DNA from 2 places in the Pseudomonas sp. GW821-FHT03A09 genome. Region 1 is predicted to be linked to the other one. Evidence: riboswitches for the same ligand, from Rfam matches in the RefSeq annotation. Region 1 holds a riboswitch; the other holds the start of a gene.
The links. A riboswitch is a leader RNA that binds a small molecule or an ion and turns the genes downstream of it on or off. The one in region 1 is predicted to bind cobalamin.
Positions count from the first base shown of each region.

Region 2: it holds a riboswitch for cobalamin, as region 1 does, so the genes downstream of both, cobO (cob(I)yrinic acid a,c-diamide adenosyltransferase) here and AC07V4_RS19175 (CbtB domain-containing protein) in region 1, are expected to answer to the same signal.

Region 1 is NZ_JBWKUX010000010.1:136,051-143,334, reverse strand. Features, by position in the region: gene cobN (cobaltochelatase subunit CobN) at 1-2,847, opposite strand, end outside; gene cobW (cobalamin biosynthesis protein CobW) at 2,851-3,912, opposite strand; cobalamin riboswitch at 4,006-4,205, opposite strand; cobalamin riboswitch at 4,965-5,166, shown strand; gene AC07V4_RS19175 (CbtB domain-containing protein) at 5,264-5,452, shown strand; gene AC07V4_RS19170 (CbtA family protein) at 5,464-6,165, shown strand; gene AC07V4_RS19165 (cobalamin biosynthesis protein) at 6,162-6,554, shown strand; gene cobM (precorrin-4 C(11)-methyltransferase) at 6,624-7,284, shown strand, end outside.
Region 2 is NZ_JBWKUX010000004.1:273,556-280,839, forward strand. Features, by position in the region: gene AC07V4_RS09130 (cobyric acid synthase) at 1-176, opposite strand, end outside; gene cobD (threonine-phosphate decarboxylase CobD) at 173-1,162, opposite strand; gene cbiB (adenosylcobinamide-phosphate synthase CbiB) at 1,155-2,063, opposite strand; gene bluB (5,6-dimethylbenzimidazole synthase) at 2,060-2,710, opposite strand; gene AC07V4_RS09150 (cobyrinic acid a,c-diamide synthase CobB) at 2,707-4,095, opposite strand; gene cobO (cob(I)yrinic acid a,c-diamide adenosyltransferase) at 4,092-4,703, opposite strand; cobalamin riboswitch at 4,783-5,017, opposite strand; gene AC07V4_RS09160 (PQQ-dependent sugar dehydrogenase) at 5,117-6,430, shown strand; gene AC07V4_RS09165 (C40 family peptidase) at 6,493-7,029, opposite strand; gene AC07V4_RS09170 (C40 family peptidase) at 7,175-7,284, opposite strand, start outside.

The DNA of each region.
Region 1 (7,284 bases):
GCGATCCAGCAGGCTGATCGGCAGGATCTCAAAGTCATCCACCCGCTGGCTGCCGGTGGCCCACACGGGGCGTACCCCCATCAGCGCCATGGCCTGGGCGATATCGTCACCGCCGGTGCGCATGGTCGCCGTGCCCCACACCGACAGGCCGAGTTGACGCAGATGATCGCCGTGGTCTTGCAGGTGCCGCTCAAGTATCAGGTTGGCCGACTGGAAACCGATGCGCCAAGCGGTGGTGGTCGGCAAGTTGCGCACATCCACCGTGAAGAAATTGCGCCCCGTGGGCAGTACATCCAGGCGCCCACGACTCGGCGCGCCACTGGGGCCTGCGGGCACGAACCGACCATTCAGGGCATCCAGCAACCCGCGCATTTCTGCCGGGCCGCAGGCATCCAGGCGTGGCGCGACGACGATGCGCAGGCTTTCGATAACCGCCTTCACATCCTCCCACCCGGGCTCCTCCAACTGCTCAAGCGGACCTTCCAGCGCCTGCTCGATCAGTCGCGTCGCATACAGCTCCAAGCGTTCGCGGGTATCACCGGCGGTGCGCCACAATTGCGCGTCGATCTTCTGCAACACCTCCGGACGGCGCCCGGTCCAGGGCTCGGCCAAGGCACAATCGAGGGGATCGAAGCCCAAGTCGAAAGCCTTGGCCAGCACGCGCAACAGGCTCGATTGCGGGCCACGACCATCTCCGCGCGGGATGCGTAACAACGCCAGCAGCGTGTCGATACGCAAGCGGCCCTCGGGGGATTCGCCAAAGATATGCAGGCCGTCGCGAATCTGTGACTCTTTCAAGTCGCATAGATAAGTGTCCAGGCGCGGCAACCAGACGGCCGCATCCACGTCGCTGCCCAACTCCAGTTCCTGGTCGATACGGGTTTCGCGCACCAACTTGAGAATGTCTTTCTGCAGCTCCAGCGCACGGCGCGGGTCAAGCAACTGCGCCTCGTAGTACTCGTCCGCCAACAGCTCCAGGTTACGCAACGGGCCGTAGGTTTCGGCACGGGTCAGCGGTGGCATCAAGTGATCGATGATCACCGCCTGGGTGCGCCGCTTGGCTTGGGCGCCCTCGCCCGGGTCATTGACGATAAACGGGTAGATATTCGGCAGCGGCCCGAGCAATGCGTCGGGCCAGCAGTTTTCCGACAGGCCCACCCCTTTGCCCGGTAGCCATTCGAGGTTGCCGTGCTTGCCCACGTGGATAACGCCGTGAGCGCCGTAGGTGTGGCGCAACCAGAAATAGAAGGCGAGATAGCCGTGGGGCGGCACCAGGTCCGGATCGTGATACACCGCGCTAGGGTCTACTTGATAACCCCGCGCTGGCTGGATGCCGACAAACGTCAGGCCCAAGCGCAGGCCAGCGACCATCATACGACCGTCGCGGCACATCGGGTCGCGATCAGGCGCGCCCCAGCGCTCCAGCACGGCCTGGCGGTTGGCTGCGGGCAAGCCGTTGAACATCGCCTCATAATCGTCCAAGCCCAGGCTTTGGTGACAAGGGCGCTGGTCGAGGCTGTCCATGTCGTTGGTAACACCACCCAACAGCTCATGGATCAGCGCCGTACCACTGTCCGGCAGTGTCTGCGGCAGTGGATAGCCTTCAGCTTGCAACGCACGCAGGATATTCAGCGCAGCGGCCGGGGTGTCCAGGCCCACGCCGTTGCCGATGCGTCCGTCGCGGGTCGGGTAGTTGGCGAGCACCAGCGCAATGCGTTTGCTCGCATTCGGCAGCCGCGCCAGTTCGACCCAACGCCGCGCCAGTGCGGCGACAAAGTCCATGCGCTCAGGGGCGGCGCGGTAGCACACCACGTCCGACTGGCTGCGCTCGCTGCGCCAAGCCAGGTCTTTGAAGCTGATGGGCCGACTGATGATGCGCCCGTCCAACTCCGGCAACGCGATGTGCATCGCCAGGTCACGCGGGCCGAGACCTTGTTCGCTGGCCTCCCAGCCGGGCTGGTTGTCTTGGGCGCAGATCGCCTGGATCACCGGGACATTGCGGCGAAACGGGCGCAAGTGCGGCGCTTCGGGGCTGGATTGGGCAAAGCCGGTGGTATTCAGGATCACCGCTGCTCCGACGTCATTCAGCAGTTCCTCGACCACCGTGAGGCAGCCGGGCTCTTTCAGACTGGCCACCGCTATCGGCAACGGATTAAGCCCCGCCGCCTGCAAACGTTGGCAGAACACATCGATAAAAGCGGTATTGGCGGCCTGCAAATGAGAGCGGTAAAACAGCACCGCCGCCACCGGAAACTCAGCCTCCCACGCTATTTGCCAGTCATTGAGCCGGGCATTGGCTTTATGTGGGTGGTAAATCGCCGTACGCGGCAAGGTTTGCGGCTCGCTCCACGCGTAATCGCGGCCCAGGTAAGCACTGGCCAGGCAACGATAGAAATCCAGGGCATTGCCCAAGCCGCCCTGGCGCAGGAAGTGCCAGAGGCGGTCGCGCTCTTCCATACCGACGGTACTCAGGCCACTGAGTTCCGGGTCCGGGCGATCATCCCCCGGCACCAGGATCAGTTGCACGCCGCGCTCGGCCAACTCCACCAGGCGTTCGATGCCGTAGCGCCAATAACCGATACCGCCGTGCAGCGAAATCAGGATCACCTTGGCGTGGCGCAACACCTCATCAACGTACAGATCGACCGAAGCGTGGTTCTGTACCTGCATCGGGTTGGCCAGGCGCAGGCTGGGGTAATCCTCAGGCAACTGCTGAGCGGCCTCGGCCAACAGCGCCAGGCTGGAATCGCCACTGCACAGGATTACCAGTTCAGCGGGGGTTTGGCCTAAGTCGGCAATATTGTCATCCGAGACGAAACCACCGGGTTGGGTCCTGAGCAGGTGCATGGGTCAGACGCTGAGGGCAGCGCGCAGTTGCGCTTCAAGGCCCGCTGCGTCCAGCTCCTGGCCGATCAGCACCAGGCGTGTGGTGCGCGCCTCATCGGCGCCCCAGGCACGGTCGAAGTGCTTGTCGAAACGTGTGCCCACGCCCTGGATCAGCAAGCGCATCGGTTTGTTCGGGATGGCCGCAAAACCTTTGATGCGCAGGATGCCGTGTTGCACAACGAGCTGCGTCAGGGCGTCGAGCAGCAGCGCTTCGTCGGTTTGGGGCAGGTCGATGGAGATCGAATCGAAAGCATCGTGGTCGTGATCGTCTTCGCCTTCGTGATGATGATCATGATGGCTGTGACGAGCGTCGATATGCTCCTCAGAGCCTGCGCCCAAACCAATCAGCACGTCCAATGGCAGGCGACCGCTGCTGGCTTCGATGATCTTCACTGCTAGCGGCAGTTCTTCGGCGACTTCCAGGCGCACACGGGCCAGGTCTTCAGGGCTGATCAGGTCAGTCTTGTTGAGGATTACCAAGTCGGCACTGGCCAGTTGGTCGGCGAACAGCTCGTGCAGCGGCGACTCGTGATCCAGGTTCGGGTCGAGCTTGCGCTGGGCGTCCACTTGATCCGGGAACGCGGCGAAAGTGCCAGCGGCCACGGCCGGGCTGTCGACCACGGTGATCACCGCGTCAACGGTGCAGGCGCTGCGGATTTCCGGCCACTGGAAGGCTTGCACCAGAGGTTTGGGCAGGGCCAGGCCGGAGGTTTCGATCAAGATATGGTCGAGGTCACCGCGACGGGCCACCAACTCGCGCATCACCGGGAAGAACTCTTCTTGTACGGTGCAGCACAGGCAGCCGTTGGCCAGTTCGTACACGCGACCGTTGGCTTCTTCCTCGGTGCAACCGATGGAACACTGCTTGAGGATTTCCCCGTCGATACCCAGCTCGCCAAATTCGTTGACGATCACAGCGATGCGGCGGCCCTGGGCGTTATCCAGCATATGGCGCAGCAAAGTGGTCTTGCCCGAGCCGAGGAAGCCGGTAACGATGGTGACAGGGAGTTTGGCCAGTGTTTTCATCGGATGCCCTTTGGGGCGGGCATACGGGACGACAGGCCCTGCGGCAGCGCGCAGCAGCGGATTTCGTCACCGGATCACCCCGCCCGGTTGAATTGGAAAATCGGTTGCGAGGCAGGTCTCCTGGCTTGGGGCTTGCAGGTCTTGCGACCGGCGCTGGCTGCGCCTTCCCGCCTTATCGGCAGTGGCGTGGCAGTCAGCAGAACCCTTCACAGTTGCGGGGGCAGCCGCGGCTTGAACCGCGTTCCCTTCTTAGCTTCGGCCTGGGCCGAAGAACCTCGAGGGTGCAAGGCTACGCAGTGCTTGGGGGATGGTCAATGATGGGGTTGGCTGGTGTACATATCCGTTGCTGCGGTAACGGCCACTTAGGGTTCCGCTCTTACAGCGGCTCACTTTTTGAAAAGCGCAAAAGTAAGCAAAACGCTCTTGCCCCAACACTCGGCACCTCGCTCACGCTCGGTGTGCCCGTAATCCGACATGGATTTGGGGGGCCGCCGCCACGCGCCATCCATGGCGCGGGGCGGCTAAACCGGCATCCATGCCGGTTTACCCCCCAAATCCATGCCGAATTCCGGCCAGCGTGTTTGATGGGGCGCCTAAGATCAAAATCAAGATCAAAAACAGAGCAAAAGCCAGAGCAGCATCAGATCTGCTTTTCTGTGGGAGCTGGCTTGCCTGCGATGCAAACACCTCGGTGAATCAGGTACACCCAACTGATGCCATCGCAGGCAAGCCAGCTCCCACATTTGACCGAGATCGACAGTCAGAAACCGGTCAGCTCTAAGGCCGCCGCGCTTTTGCTTTTGATCTGGAGCGCCCCGTCAAACACGCTGGCCGAACGCAGGCTTGAATCCGTGGGCAACCCGGAGTGAGGGCACACCGAGCCTAGGCGAGGTGCCGAGTGTTGGGGCAAGAGCCCTTTGGTTACTTTGGGACTTTTCCAAAGTGACCCGCCGTAAGGGCGGAACCAATAGTAGCCGTTACCCAAATAACGGATATGTACACCACCACCAAAAACCACATCCCAATTGACTCCCCTCCCACCCCCATGCTCTCCTACACATCTTGTTTCGGGTGCCCTGCAAAGGGTGAAACGGGAAACCGGTGACTCATGTTCACATGACAGTCCGGTGCTGCCCCCGCAACGGTAAGCGAGCGAAACGTCATATCCACTGTGCCAAACGGTATGGGAAGGCGACGTTTTCAGGCATTGAGCCCCTCGCAAGCCCGGAGACCGGCCCGAAAAAATCAGATAACAAACCCGCGGTGGGCGGGCGCTGTTCGAAACCCTGCGGGCCTGGCTCGCGGGGTTTTCATGCGCTCGTTTCGCCCCGAAAACCCAAAGGGACGCGCCATGTCGATCATCAGCAGCACTTCGCACACCGCCAGCAGCACTTCTACCCTGAGCCAACGCCTGACCGCCGCCATCGGTGCATCGATCCTGGGTGCGTGCCTGGTGTACTTCGCGGGTTTCTCCCATATCGAAGCGGTGCATAACGCCGCCCACGATACCCGCCACAGCGCCGCGTTCCCGTGCCACTGAGACCTGCCGACATGATCAAGCGTATTGCGCAAACCGCAGGTTTCACGGGCCTTTTGGCCGCCCTGCTGCTGACCTTGCTGCAAAGCTTCTGGGTCGCCCCGCTGATTCTGCAGGCGGAGACTTTTGAAAAGGCCCCGGCCGCTACCGAAATACACGAGCACGCCGAAGGTGCGGCCGCACATACCCACGACGCTGAAGCCTGGGAGCCGGAAAACGGCTGGCAGCGCGTGCTGTCCACCACCGGTGGCAACCTGGTGGTCGCGGTAGGTTTCGCGCTGATGCTGGCCGGCCTCTATACCTTGCGCGCCCCCACCCGCACCGCCCAAGGCCTGCTGTGGGGCCTGGCGGGTTACGCAACCTTTGTACTGGCGCCGACCCTGGGCCTGCCGCCAGAGTTGCCGGGCACTACCGCAGCGGACTTGGCGCAGCGCCAAATCTGGTGGATCGGCACGGCTGCGTCTACCGCCGTTGGTATTGCGCTAATCGTGTTCGGCCGAAGCTGGCTGCTGAAAGTGCTGGGCGTGGCGATCCTGGTCGTGCCCCACGTAATCGGCGCACCGCAACCGGAAGTGCATTCGATGCTGGCTCCAGAGGCCCTGGAGGCGCAGTTCAAGATCGCGTCGCAACTCACCAACGTGGCGTTCTGGCTGGCCCTGGGCCTGATCAGCGCCTGGTTGTTTCGACGTAATCGCGATGGTCAGTATTCGGCATGACCTTGGTGGTTGGCCTGGGTTGCCAGCGAGGTTGTGAAGTTCACACCTTGCTGGCGCTGTTTGACGACGCCTTGGTCACGGGCGGTATCGAGCGCCAACAGGTCACGGCGCTGGCAAGTATCGATAACAAACAGAATGAACCGGGATTACTGGCACTGGCCGCGCTGCTGGACCTGCCTTTGCAGTGTTTCAGTGCGCAACACTTGGCGACGTTTGAAGACCGCCTGAGCCACAGGTCCGAAGTTGCCTTTGCCCATACCGGCTGTTACGGCATCGCCGAAAGCGCCGCCCTGGCCCTGGCCGAACACCTGGCCAACGCACCTGCCCGCCTGTTGATTAACCGCAGAAAATCCTCCCAGGCCACCTTTGCATTGGCGTGCGCCGGCTGAAATCCCGATAATTGCCCGTCAGATCATGAGCATTTTTCATGCTCGCCCGTTTTTCAACAGGAACTCCCCATGACCGTCTACTTCATTGGCGCAGGCCCCGGCGACCCGGAATTGATCACCGTCAAGGGCCAGCGACTGATCCGCAGCTGCCCGGTGATCCTCTACGCGGGCTCGCTGGTTCCAGCAGCGGTGTTGGAAGGTCATCAGGCGCAAACGGTGGTCAACAGTGCCGAGCTGCACTTGGAACAGATCATCGACCTGATCAAGGCGGCCCACGCCAAGGGCCAGGATGTGGCGCGCGTGCACTCGGGTGACCCAAGCCTGTATGGGGCGATTGGCGAGCAGATCCGCTATCTGCGCGAGCTGGGCATTCCGTTCCAGATCATTCCTGGGGTCACCGCCGTGGCGGCATGTGCGGCGCTGCTGGAAACGGAGCTGACCCTGCCGGACATCGCCCAGAGCGTGATCCTGACCCGCTACGCCGACAAAACCAGCATGCCCGCTGGCGAAGACTTCGACAGCCTGGCCCGACATGGCACGACCATGGCGATTCACCTGGGGGTCAACCACTTGGAGAAGATCGTCGCCGCACTGCTGCCGCACTATGGCGCGGATTGCCCGATTGCTGTGGTGCACCGGGCGACGTGGCCGGATCAGGATTGGGTGGTCGGAACGCTTACTGATATTGCCGAGAAGGTCGCCGCCAAGGGGTTTCGGCGCACGGCGCTGA
Region 2 (7,284 bases), on a different contig from region 1:
GCCTGGGCGCGGCCGATCTCACCGCCCTCGGGGGTTACCGCACTGTTGAGCGCCATGTTCTGGGGTTTGAAAGGCGCGACCGCTACACCCTGGCGTACCAGCCAACGACACAGCGCGGTCACCAGAGTACTTTTACCCGCGTCGGACGTAGTGCCCTGCACCATCAGCGTACTCATGAGGCTTCCTTGTAGGCGGTCAGTGCCTCATCGAGTCGCAACCAATCCGCTTCGGTGTCGGGCAAGCCGAAACGCAGGCTGCTGTCGTGAACAAACAGGCGCAGCAAGATGCCGCGTTGAGCCATGAACTCATGCATGCGTTCGGCATGGGGTGTGATCAGCCACTGGAACAAAGCGCAGCCGCCGTGGAGTTGAAAGCCATGGCCTTCGAGCAGCTCGAACAAGCGCTGGCCGGCGTCGATGCAACGCTGGCGCTGACGCGCGTGTCCGACGGTATCACGCAGGCATGCCTGACCGAGCACCCGCGTCGGCCCACTGACGGCCCAGGGGCCGAGCTGTTCGGCCAGCAACTTGAGCAATTTGCGTTCGGCCAGCACGAACCCCAGGCGCACACCGGCCAGGCCAAAGAACTTGCCGAACGAACGCAACACAATCAGCCCGACATGATGGGCCTGGTTCGCCAGGCTCAGTTGTGGGGTGACGTCCATGAACGCTTCGTCCACCACCAACCAGCCGCCGCGCTGGGCCAGACGTGAATGCCAGTCCAGCAGGCGTTGCGGCGTCAGGCTCAGACCCGTGGGATTGTTCGGATTGACCACCACCAGTACGTCGAGGCCATCCAGGAAAAAGTCGACTTCCTGCTCCTGCACTTCGCGCACCACGTAACCGGCACGGCGCCAGGCTTCGGCGTGTTCGGCATAGCACGGCGACAGCACGCCGACCTTGCCCGTACGACGCAGGCGTGGCAGCAATTGGATCGCCGCCTGGGAGCCCGGCACAGGCAATACATGGGGGGCGCCGTAATACTCGCTGGCCGCCGCTTCCAGGCCATCATCGGTTTCCGGCAAGCGCGCCCATGCCCGCATCGGGATCTCAGGGATCGGCCACGGCCAGGGCGCCAGGCCACTGGACAGGTCGAGCCAATCGGCTTCGGCAATCCCATACTGAATCACGGCCTTACGCAGCCGCCCACCGTGCTCAAGCATAGAATTGCGCCCCCGCGCAGAGAATCAACAGCCACAACCATACGCCGCGTTGTACCAGCTGCCAGCCACGGTCAATGGAGTCGGCATCGGCTGCCGGGCCTTCACCCAACTGCGGACGCTGATGCAATTCACCGTGATAGATCGCCGCGCCACCCAATTCGACACCCAATGCGCCCGCCCCGGCCGCCATCACCGGACCAGCGTTGGGACTGTCCCAGGTGGGCCCTTGGGTGCGCCAGCATTTCAGCGCCAGTCGGGTTTTACCGAGCAGCGCGTAGGTCAACGCTACCAGGCGCGCAGGAATATAGTTGAGTACATCGTCGATCTTGGCCGCCGCCCAGCCGAAGCGCTCGAAGCGCTCATTGCGATAGCCCCACATGGCGTCCAGGGTGTTGCTCAGGCGATAGAGCACCACGCCTGGCACACCGGCCACCACAAACCAGAACAGCGCGGCGAACACCGCGTCGCTACCGTTTTCCAGCACCGACTCGGTGGCGGCGCGGGCGACTTCCGTGCGGTCCAGCTCACTGGTCTGGCGACTCACCAGGTAACTCACGCGCTTGCGCGCTTGTTCCAGGTCATCACTGCGCAACGCCTGGGCCACGGGAATCACGTGCTCGCCGAGGCTGCGCATGCCAAGTGCGCAGTACAACGCCAGAATCTCCAGCACCCAACCGATGTAAGGCGCCCATGACAACGCGGTGGCCAACACGGTCAGCGGCACCACGGCGATAAACCACGCGGTCACGCCGTGGCTGCGCCAGCCTCGCCCCCCGGTATTGAAACGCTGCTCGATGCGCCCGGCGAAATTGCCGAACGCCACCAGCGGATGCCAACGCTTGGGCTCACCCAGCAACGCATCCAGCGCCACCGCAGCGACACACAGCAAGGCCACACTCATTGACTAACTCCCCACACATTTTCATACAGCATGTCGCTCAGTGGCCGTGGTTCGGTCCAGCCTTCGAGCTGCAACATCGGGGCCGGATAGAACTCGGCCACCGGCCCCAGGCAGAGCACTGCCAGGGGCTTGGCACCGGGCGGCAGGCCCAGCAGGTCGGCCAGGGCCTGGGGCTCGAACAGCGAGACCCAGCCCATGCCCAGCCCTTCGACGCGAGCTGCCAGCCACAGATTCTGGATCGCACAGGACAACGACGCCATGTCCATTTCCGGTAAGGTACGGCGCCCAAAGATATGGCGCTCGCGGCCATCCATCAGCGCCGCCACCAAGACCTCGGCGCAGTCGTGGATGCCTTCGACCTTGAGCTTCATGAATTCGTCAGAGCGCTCGCCCAGTGCCTCGGCGGTGCGCACGCGTTCTTCTTCCACCAACTGTTGAATCTTCCCACGCAGTGGGCGGTCGCTGATGCGGATAAACCGCCAGGGTTGCATCAGGCCGACACTAGGGGCCTGATGCGCGGCCTGGAGTAAGCGGTGCAACAACTCAGGGGCGATAGAGCCACCACTGAAGTGGCGCATGTCACGGCGTTCAGCGATGGCGCGGTAGACGGCCTGGCGGTCGGCTTCGGGGAATGCGTTGTCAGTCATGGCCTCTTCGCGGGCAAGCCCGCTCCCACATTGAGAGATGTGAACGCTGTCGATGTGGGAGCTGGCTTACCTGCGATAGCGGTCTCAAGCGTGGGCGCAAATAAAGCGGCCACCGCCGTCGGGTTGGACGGGAAATAGAAGTGCACGTAGGACGCGGTCATCCGACCCTGTCGGTAAACCGCCTCGGCACCGCGCCCGCCGTTGGGGCTCAGGCCGCGGGCAATCGGATGCCATTCGGTGCTGGTCAGGGAATGGTGATAGGTGTGGCCGCGCAACACGCCTTCCGGCAACTCGACACTTTGCAGGGCCAAGGCCGCCAGCTTCTTTTGCATCACCGCGTCCCCCTGCAGCAGGCCAACCAACTCGGCGCGGTTGCCGTCGACATCGGTGAGCGAATCAAGCAGGTAGAGCATGCCGCCGCACTCGGCGAGCAAAGGCTTGCCGGCAGCATGGTGGGCGCGGATGGCGTCAAGCATCGGTGTATTTTCCGACAACGCCTGATGGTGCAGCTCCGGGTAACCGCCAGGTAAATAAAGACTGTCGGCGTCGGGCAATTCGCAATCGTGAATCGGTGAAAAGAAGCGCAGCTCGGCACCCATCGCCCGCAGCACGTCGAGACTGGCGCCATAGGTAAAGGCGAAGGCCTCGTCACGGGCCACGGCAATCCGCACACCCGCAAGCAACGGCTCGGCCTCTGTCACCTCGGGGGCGGCGAAGGTCACCGGCGGCGGCAACGCCACTTCGCAGCTGCTGCCCAAGGCTTGGGCGGCGGCGTCCAGGCGCACGTCGAGGTCATTCAATTCACTGGCTTGTACCAGGCCCAAGTGACGGCTCGGCAGCTCGATCCCGGTTTCCCGGGACAGCGCGCCGTACCAACGCAGGCCTTCAGTCAGACTGCCCTCGAGCAGTTGCGCATGACGCTGGGTGCCGACGCGGTTGGCCAGCACCCCGGCGAACGGCAAGTCCGGCTGATAGCGTGCCAGGCCCAGGGCCAGGGCGCCAAAGGTCTGGGCCATGGCGGTACCGTCGATCACCCCGAGCACGGGCACACCGAAGTGGCGGGCCAGGTCGGCGCTGGATGGCGTACCGTCGAACAGGCCCATCACGCCTTCGATCAGGATCAGGTCGGCCTCTCCCGCTGCTTCCCATAGCAGACGGCGACTTTCTTGCTCGCCGACCATCCACATGTCCAACTGATACACCGGCGCACCACTGGCGCGCTCGTGAATCATCGGGTCGAGAAAATCCGGCCCGCATTTGAACACGCGCACCTTGCGCCCCAGGTTGCGGTGCAAACGGGCGAGCGCGGCGGTGACGGTGGTTTTGCCCTGGCCGGACGCCGGTGCGGCGATCAAGACGGCCGGGCAATGACGTGGCTGATTCAAAGTTCGACGCCCTTCTGTGCCTTGATACCGGCCTGGAACGCGTGCTTGAGCATGCCCATTTCGGTGACGGTGTCGCCCATTTCGATCAACTCAGGCTTGGCGCCACGGCCGGTGACAACCACATGCTGCATGGGCGGGCGGGCCTGCAGGTCGCTCAGGACCTGATCCAGGTCGAGGTAGCCGTGCTTGAGGGCGATGTTCAGCTCATCCAGCACCACCAAGCCGATGGCCGGGTCTTGCAGCAGTTCGCGAGAAACCGCCCAGGCAGCCTCGGCAGCGGCGATGTCACGCTGGCGGTCTTGTGTTTCCCAGGTAAAGCCTTCGCCCATCACATGGAAGCGCACTTGCTCGGGGAAGCGGCGGAAGAACAACTCTTCGCCGGTACTGCTGCGCCCTTTGATGAACTGCACCACACCGCACTGCATGCCGTGGCCCATGGCGCGGGCGAGCATGCCGAACGCCGAGCTGCTCTTGCCTTTGCCGTTGCCGGTCAGCACCAGCAGCAATCCGCATTCGTTGGGGGAATTGGCGATACGCTCGTCGATCACGGCTTTTTTGCGCAGCATGCGTGCCAGGTGGCGTTCGTCGCGGTCGGGGGAATCGGTCATGGCAGCTCTCCGTTGGGGCTGGACAAAAACGGCGGGCAGGAAAAAGACAAAACAGACAGCCAAGCATCGCCCACCGTGATGCTGTTGGATGAACCAGGCCGGTCTCCGGACTCATGAGTGGCGCGCAGGCCGACGGCGCGCCTTCCCATATCATGTAGATACAGTGGCAAACAGCACCGCTTTGACTCATTTACCGTTGCGGGGGCAGCGCCGGGATCGCGGCAGCACTGTGTACAAGTGCGCTCACTCACCGGCTTCCCTGTTTCACTCTGTCGACCCCTGGGTCACAGAGCACCTGGAACAAGCCGCGAAGGTTAGTGGGTTGGGGGTGGAGCGTCAATTAAAGCTGGCCTGCCACTTGAACCATTGGGGCGCCGTGCTTCTCTACCCATACAGGTATTAAGGAGAAAACCATGCATAAAACCAGACTGGCCTTACTGATCATGCTCGCCGGCACCCTCGCCGCCTGCGGGGAAAGCTCTACCTTGCAGGTTTCCGACGGCACCGGGCCCTCACCCAAACTGCCGGAACCGAACAAAACCTTGATCCCCACCGTGAATATCGCCCCAGCGATTGGCTGGCCCGACGGCGCCAAGCCGACGGCCGCTGCGGGCATCCAAGTGGCGGCATTTGCCGAGGGCCTGGATCACCCGCGCTGGCTGTATGTGCTGCCCAATGGTGACGTGCTGGTGGCGGAAACCAACGCACCGCCCAAGCCGGACGACGCCAAGGGCATTCGGGGCTGGGTGATGGAGAAAGTCATGGGCCGCGCCGGTGCTGGCGTGCCGAGTCCGAATCGCATCACGCTGCTGCGCGATGCCGACCACGATGGTGTTGCCGAGACCCGAACGGTGTTCCTGGAGAATCTGAATTCACCGTTCGGCATGGCCTTGGTCGGTAACGATCTGTATGTGGCGGATTCGGACAAACTGCTGCGTTTTCCCTACCAGCCTGGCGAAACCACAATCAAGGAAGCGGGCATCAAGGTAGTCGACTTGCCGGGTGGCACCCTCAATCATCACTGGACCAAGAACGTGGTGGCCAGTAAGGACGGCAGCAAGTTGTATGTGAGCGTCGGCTCCAACAGCAACGTTGGCGAAAACGGCCTGGAGGCGGAACAAGGCCGCGCGGCGATCTGGGAAGTCGACCGCGCCAGCGGCCAGCACCGCATCTTCGCTTCCGGCCTGCGCAACCCCAACGGCATGGCATGGGAACCCCAGAGTGGCAAGCTGTGGACGGCCGTGAACGAGCGCGATGAAATCGGCAGCGATCTGGTGCCGGACTACATCACTTCGGTCAAGGATGGCGCCTTTTATGGTTGGCCCTTCAGTTACTACGGCCAGCATGTGGACGTACGCGTCTCACCGCAGAACCCAGAGTTGGTCGCCAAGGCCATTGCCCCGGACTATGCCGTGGGGCCGCACACCGCCTCCCTTGGCCTGACGTTTGCCGAAGGTAACAAACTACCGGCGCAGTTCAGCAACGGCGCGTTTATCGGCCAGCATGGTTCGTGGAACCGCAAGCCGCACAGTGGCTACAAGGTGATCTTCGTACCGTTCGAGGGCGGCCAGCCCAAGGGGCAGCCGCTGGATGTGCTGACCGGGTTTCTCAATAAAGACGAGAAAGCCATGGGCCGGCCGGTGGGCGTGGTGATCGATCAGCAGGGGGACTTGCTGGTGGCGGACGATGTGGGGAATAAGGTGTGGCGGGTTTCTGCGGCCAAATAAAAACCGCATAACCAATGTGGGAGGGGGCAAGCCCCTCTCCCACATTTTGATCTATCTGTAACTTAAGGATTACGCGCCAGATTTCCCGGCAACACGCGCTTGGCGCTGAGATAGGCATTCTGCCAATACGCCTTGGACAAAGTATCCAGCTTCACCGTACCGCCGGTTTGCGGCGCATGGACGAAACGGCCTTCTCCCACATAGATCCCGGCGTGGCTGACCTGTGAACCGCCACCCGTGGCAAAGAACAACAGATCACCGGTTTGCAGATTCTCTTCGCTGACATTCTGTGCACGCATCACGATCAGTTCACGGGTAGTGCGCGGCAACGAGATGCCCGCCGCATCACGGTAGACAAAGCCGATCAGGCCACTGCAATCAAATCCGGAATCCGGCGTGTTGCCGCCCCAGCGATAAGGCGTGCCAACCAGGCCCAGCGCGCGGAAGAGCACGTCTTCGGCAGCAGGCGAGAAACTCTGTGTGGAGTAGTTGAACACCGGCTTGGGCTTGACGGCCACAGGAGCGGGTGGCGGGCGGCTGGCGCAGGCGCTGAGGAGCGCGGCGCAAACCAGCAAAATGAGGCGGGCTGAGGTCGACATGGGCAGAACAATCCTGGTCTGGATGCGGCTTTTCGCTGCCGAACGCTGAAAACCAGAACGCGCAAGCTAAGCTCGCGCGAACGGATTCCAACAATATCCAGGGATTCTAGCGCTTACACGTCAAACTTCAAGTATCACTTTAACTTTACTTACTAGCGGTAACCGTAGTCGGGGCCATGGCGAGTGCGCGCTTGGCTTCGATGAAGGTTTTGCTCCAGTAGCTGTCACCCAGGTTGTCGACTCGAACACCGCCAC